One region of the Clostridiisalibacter paucivorans DSM 22131 genome, then DNA from elsewhere that is predicted to be linked to it. Evidence: a T-box and tRNA genes for the amino acid it is inferred to sense, from the RefSeq annotation. Region 1 holds a T-box; the other holds one or more tRNA genes.
What was found. A T-box is a leader RNA that pairs with one kind of tRNA and senses whether it is charged. The one in region 1 lies ahead of alaS (alanine--tRNA ligase), so its partner is inferred to be a tRNA-Ala.
Positions count from the first base shown of each region.

Region 2: it has a tRNA-Ala gene. The T-box ahead of alaS (alanine--tRNA ligase) is inferred to sense a tRNA for this amino acid. The anticodon was not compared.

Region 1 is NZ_JHVL01000005.1:85,912-89,349, reverse strand. Features, by position in the region: gene Q326_RS18440 (hypothetical protein) at 1-133, shown strand, start outside; gene Q326_RS0103695 (AI-2E family transporter) at 179-1,354, shown strand; T-box leader at 1,442-1,645, shown strand; gene alaS (alanine--tRNA ligase) at 1,726-3,438, shown strand, end outside.
Region 2 is NZ_JHVL01000029.1:11,379-14,816, reverse strand. Features, by position in the region: gene Q326_RS0109295 (hypothetical protein) at 1-207, opposite strand, end outside; gene Q326_RS0109290 (hypothetical protein) at 427-1,068, shown strand; tRNA gene Q326_RS0109285 (tRNA-Ala) at 1,128-1,203, shown strand; gene Q326_RS0109280 (spore coat protein) at 1,413-1,874, shown strand; gene Q326_RS0109270 (CD3324 family protein) at 2,300-2,572, shown strand; gene Q326_RS0109265 (elongation factor G-binding protein) at 2,871-3,438, shown strand, end outside.

The DNA.
Region 1 (3,438 bases):
AACAGGAAGCATATTAGGGGTCACAGCTAGTATGTTTGCCGCCAATAAAATGACGCCTAGACAGAGAAGGAAAATGATGAAACGAAGTAAGAATCTGCTTTTTAATGCAATAGATTTTATGAACTTTATGTAGAGGGCAGCTTAAGCTGCCTTTTTATTTAGATGCGGGGGGAATTATATGGAATATATTATGAATATTGTTAAATATCTTAATGATATTTTAATCGTTATATTACTATTGATAGGCATATATTTTATTGTAAATATTGGCAATAGTTATGTAGGAAACAAGAAAAAATTGAGTATATCTAAGAAGCAAGGTATTTTAATAGCATTAATATTATTATCTATATATCTAATTAATAAGATGATTGTTAATACTGATATTTTAGGTGAATTGGTATTTATTATATTGTTTTCAATTATTTTTTCTTATGTATTAAATCCATTGGTAAATAAGATGGAAAAACAAGGAATAAAGAGGGTTTGGGGAGTATTGATTACATATGTAAGTATTGTTTTAGTACTAGTGTTAATATTTATTTCAATATTCCCTGCTATAGTACAAGAGTTTAAAAAATTGGCAGAGTTAATGCCTTCTTATTTTAAAGAGATAAATATTGCATTTAATAATATATACAGACTTTATTCTGATAATATAAATAATCTTCCTGCGGGATTTGAAGGGATAAAAACAAGTTTTGATGATAGTTTAGGAAATATTCAAAGTGTATTAATATCTGCAGTTGAAAATATAACTACTACAATTGTAGGTATATTTTCAAAAACCTTTAGTCTTTTATTAATACCAATTTTATCTTTTTATTTTATAAAAGATAAAGAACTGTTTAAACAAAAATTATATCTTATGATTCCTAAAAATTATCGCCAAGATATTATAAGAATAGCAAAGGATGTTGATTTGGTTTTAGGTAAATTTATAAGGGGTCAATTGATAGTTGCTTTTTTTGTAGGACTGGCTACAGCCATAGGATTGTTGATACTGGGAATAGATTTTTCTTTAATTATAGGTATAATTGCAGGAATAGCAAATGTAATACCGTATTTTGGGCCTATAATGGGTATAATACCTGCAGTGATGTTTGCGTTTTTAGAAGATCCGTCTAAAATAATATGGGTAATAGTAGTATTTATTGTTATACAACAGATAGAAGGAAATATACTTTCTCCTAAGATAGTGGGAGAGAGTGTAGGACTTCACCCTGTAGTAGTTATAGTTTCTTTACTTATAGGAGGAAGTTTAATGGGGATATTAGGTATGTTATTAGCTGTACCTGTAGTTGCTGTTTTAAGGATATTATTCAATTTTTCAATTGAAAAGCTAACTGAATAACGATTTAAAACATAGAATGTTGACAAATCTAATTTATGTTAATATAATACTGAATATAGTTTGGACATTATTTATAAAAAATTAATATAAAATACTATGAAGGGGATTAGTAGATAAGTTTTTAATATTTCAGAGAAGATACTCTAGGCTGAGAAGTATCTATATTAATCTATCGAAGCTACCCTGGAGTTTAAATGTAAGTATATGAGGAATTTACGATTAATTCCTTATATAATAAAGAGACTGTTCCATAGTAAATAGGGTGGTACCGCGGGTTATCTCGTCCCTATATTTCGGAACAGTTTTTTGTTTTTTGTAAATATTTATTTGGTTTACATATAGAAAATCTAAAATAAAAGGAGAGTATGTAAATGAAAAAATTAGGATTACATCAATTGAGAAAAATGTTTTTAGAATTTTTTCAAGAAAAAGGGCATTTAGCAGCTAAAAGTTTTCCATTGGTACCTAAGGATGACAAAAGCTTGTTACTTATAAATGCAGGTATGGCTCCTCTTAAGCCTTATTTTTCAGGAGCTAAAGAGCCACCAAGAAAAAGAATGACAACATGTCAGAAATGTGTAAGAACAGGTGATATTGATAATGTAGGTAAGACAGATAGACATGCTACTTTTTTTGAAATGCTTGGAAATTTTTCTTTTGGTGATTATTTTAAAATAGAAGCCATAAGATGGGCTTGGGAGTTTATGACGGAAAGAATGGAAGTGTCTAAAGAAGATTTATGGGTTTCTGTATACAAGGATGATGAAGAAGCTTATAAAATATGGAATGAACAGATAGGTGTACCCAGCAAAAGAATAGTTAAATTAGGAAAAGAAGATAATTTTTGGGAGTTAGAAACTGGACCATGTGGTCCATGTTCAGAGATATATATAGACAGAGGTGAAGAATATACTTGTGGTAGTCCAACATGTAAGCCTGGATGTGAATGTGACAGATATGTTGAAGTATGGAATTTAGTATTTACACAGTTTGAAAAAGACGATAGAGGTAATTACACTCCATTACCCAATCCCAATATAGATACAGGTATGGGACTAGAGAGACTGGCAGCTGTAATGAACGGAGCTGATAATATATTTGAAATTGAACCTATTAGTACAATACTTAATGAAGTAGAAAAATTGTCAGGAGTAAAGTATGGAGAGAGCAAAAAAGATGATATGTCTATAAGGGTAATAACAGACCATTTAAGAGCTATAACTTTTTTAGTATCTGATGGTGTTATACCAAGTAATGAAGGACGAGGATACGTGCTTAGAAGACTTATTAGAAGAGCATCTAGGCATGGCAAATTATTAGGCATAAAAGATAATTTTTTATATAATATGGTTAAATTAGTAATAGATAATTGGAAGGAAGAATACCAAGAATTAGAGGAACGAGAAGTTCAAATTTCTAAAATTATAAAAATAGAGGAAGAAAAATTTGAAGAGACTATAGACCAGGGACTAAACATATTAAAAGAATATATTAAAGAATTAACAGATAAGAAATTAGATAAACTTGATGGAATTAAGGCATTTAAACTTTATGACACATATGGTTTCCCATTGGATTTGACAAAGGAAATTTTAGAAGAAGAAGGGTTATCCATAGATGAGAGTGCATTTAATGAAGAAATGGAAAAACAAAGGGATAGAGCTAGAAAAGCTAGAGGAGATAGTGATGATAATGGATGGAAGATAGAAGAGAATCTATCATCAATTATAGGTACAGAGACATATTTTAAAGGTTATGACAAATTATCACTGGAGACAGAGACCCTTATGATAATTAAAGAAAATGAAGTATCAGAAGAATTAAAAGAAGGAGAAGAAGGAATTATAATACTTAAAGAGACACCTTTTTATGGAGAAAGTGGAGGACAAATAGGTGATCATGGTATAGTTTATAATAACTGTGGAAAGGGTATAGTAAAAGATACAAAGAAGATATCTGATGACAAAATATTACATTTTGTTGTTATGAAAAATGGAAAAATAGGTAATAACGAAAAAGTAGTTGCATCTGTAGACAATAAAAAGAGGTATAGCATAGCTAGAAATCACTCTGCTACTCATTTA
Region 2 (3,438 bases), on a different contig from region 1:
CTCAATAAATAATTCATCTTCTGATTTTCCAGAATATTTATCTGCCATATCTTTAAGTTTTCCCATCTGTTCTTCATTAGGATTTGCAGTTTCTTTAAATTTTTCTATTACCTTCTCCATATCAGGTATGTTCTTTTTATCATTTTCAACATTTGCATTCTTGTGATTATTTACGTTTTTATCCATATCTCTTCTCCTTCTTCTCAAAGACAATTCCTCCCTTATTTTTTAGTTTAATATACTAACTATTAATACATATGTTACATATTTAAAGTATATTACTCTTTAGGATAAATGCTATTAAAGTAGTGATATTGATTAAAACATAATTAGTATATTAAAAATTTTATGTAACACATTTTATCTTTTAGCATAATATGAAATGTAAGCATTGTATATAAATCGCCTTTAAAAGGAGGTAGTATAATGAATGAATTAGTACCTTTACAAAATAATAAACCTGTTTCAAATTTAAAAACCAAGACCCCTCCTTTCCCACTATTACCATTAGTTATTATCTCAATTCCTCTACTTAAAAAAGATATTTTTCCAGCTTTTCAATCTATTCAAAGCAAACTTGGCATAAATAGCATCAATGATTTACACCATAAACTACATACAGTAAGAAGAATAGGACCTTATCTTCCTGAACCCATGGTCAATTTGATGGAAGTATTTATACCTATCTATGATACAATTGACAAATCAATCAATCTAATGGAAATAGTTAAAGTAAAAAAAGATAATAACCCCATAAAAATTAATACTACTTTATCTAAAAATAAAAGAATTGAAAAAATAATAGATATCCTTGATGAAGATTTTCCACAGAGTAATATAAAGAGTATATATCCAATAATAGAGATTGCATTTAATATAGACAAATATAAAGGATTAATTGAAGGGATTAAAACTTTACAAGATGGTAAAAAAGAGTTAGCACTAGAAGATATGATAGAAAAATTTGCGCCTCTTATTGTTGGAGAAGACACCAAAAGTATAAGCAAAATTAAAGATATGGCTAAGATGGCTCAAGTATTATCTGCATTAGATGATGAGGATGAATAATACATAAATGGGGTTTACAAAACAATAAATTGTAAGTATAATATACTTATGATAAAAATGGGGATATGGCGAAGTTGGGATCGCGCCTGACTGGCAGTCAGGAGGTCAGGGGTTCAAGTCCCCTTATCTCCACCATAAGTTCTGTATGATTAAAAGACATACCTTGATTCAAGGTATGTCTTTTTTTATCATCATATACTTTGCATAATCCATCATATTTTATATTCTTTTCATCTCGTCTAAGAGACAGGGTTATAAGTAAAGAATCAAATTAGTTATATTTTTGTTGATTTTTAGTATAATACCACTTTTTTTACACATTCTAAAATTGGAGGTGTTTCAAAATGTATTTAACTCAAAAAGAAAGATACTTATTGGAAGATCAAAAGAGTCATGAAGAATTGTGTATAAAAAAGTATAGTAATTATGCAAACCAAGCTAAAGATCCTCAACTAAAACAAATTTTTACTCAACTTGGTAATCAAGAGCAAGAACATCTTAATACCATCAATCAAATTATGGATGGTCAAATTCCAAATGTCAACCAACAACAGCAACAAGGTATGCAAAATCAACAAAATCAGTCCATGAGCCAAAGCGGAATGAAAGATCAAAGTGATGCTGATTTATGTACCGATCTTCTTGCTACAGAAAAATATATTTCTTCTACCTATAATACAGCAATATTTGAATTCACAGATACTAATATTAGAAAAGTGTTAAATCATATTCAAAAAGAAGAACAAGAGCATGGTGAAAAAATATTTAATTATATGCAAAGTCACGGTATGTATGATGTACAATAATTAATTAAAGAAACCATGAAAAGAGGACAGTTAAGTTTTATGTAAGAACTTTAACTGTCCTCTTTTCTAATATGAATCTTGTTTTTTCAAAAATAAGTTTTTCTATTTTATTCTTCTGTATACCTTTGTCAAAGTTATCTCTATACTTCTTTCTAGTTAGTAACATTATATACTTATGCATATATTTAATGTTAATTATGATATAATAATCATCATGTATGGGGGGTGTTTTTATGAAGGTCATCGATACATTCAATTCTAAATCAGCTTGCTCCTTGCAAAGACTACCACAAAGCCAGCTATGCTTTGTTTGGAGCCTAAGCTGTTAAGTTAGCTGAAATTGCGTGCAAGTTTTAGGCTCTGTAACACATAGCTTTTTAGTATTCTTTGCTTTAATACTATGATAAAAGTGGAGGAGTAAGGAAATGAAATATGCAAAAGCACAAGATGTGTTACCAGAGAAAATTGTTAAAATAATACAGGAATATGTAGATGGAAAATATCTTTATGTACCCAGAAAAAAAGAAAACCATAAGGCGTGGGGAGAAAATAGTGGTATAAAAAATAGTCTCAAGATAAGAAATAATGAGATTTATATAAAATATATTGAAGGTACTACTGTTGATAAATTAGCTCAAGAGTATTACCTATCAGAAAAGAGTATAAGAAGAATAATAAGTCAAGAAAAACGTCTGTAATACTCATAATTATTACAGAATTATTTATTAGATTGAATGCTTGTTTTAAATCATGTTATGATTTCATTGTGTCAATCAAGTGAAGGTCATCATTTCTAATTTAAAACAAGTTTCGGAATTAAAAGTTATGAATATATAGTATGATTTAAATTAGGATGATTATTGTTACTTTCATTTGGAGTAATAATAATCATTTTTTTGTTAGTAAGGTAATAGTAAAATAAATTTGAAAGTAAGACCTTATTTACTTACATGAATAGTAAAGATGATATAAATTAGAAAAGAGGTGCTAAACTTTATGAAAACTTTTATAAAAAAACAGGAGTATAATCATATAAAAAAATGTTTATATGATTTAAATAATACTTTTAGAAATTGCATAGATATTAATATTATTAAAGCAAATAAAGAGTATATACAGGATAAAATATTACGTATTTTTCCAAATTTATCTGAGGAAGAAAAAAATATACTTGATATTAGTAAAATAAATGAACCACTTTACATTGATAAATATTTAGCTGAGCTAAATAAATATGTATATGGTATGCCAATCATTACAAATGCACAAATTAATAAATTGTTTAAAAAAGAAAAGAAATTAAAGCTACCAAATCTAAATGCACAAAATTCAAAGAACGTGTATTTAGGTTGGATTGATGAATCGATTAAAAAATTATTTATAGCTTACAATATGAATGGTAATCTTATAGGTATGACATGTAAAATTCCAAATTATAGTTCTTCTACCAGTACTCATATATGTTCCCTTTGCAATCATGTAGGTAGCAACAATGAAGTAGCCTTTGTTTCATCTATATGTAGGACATCTAAAGGTAGATATAGATCAATAGGCTTTGATATAT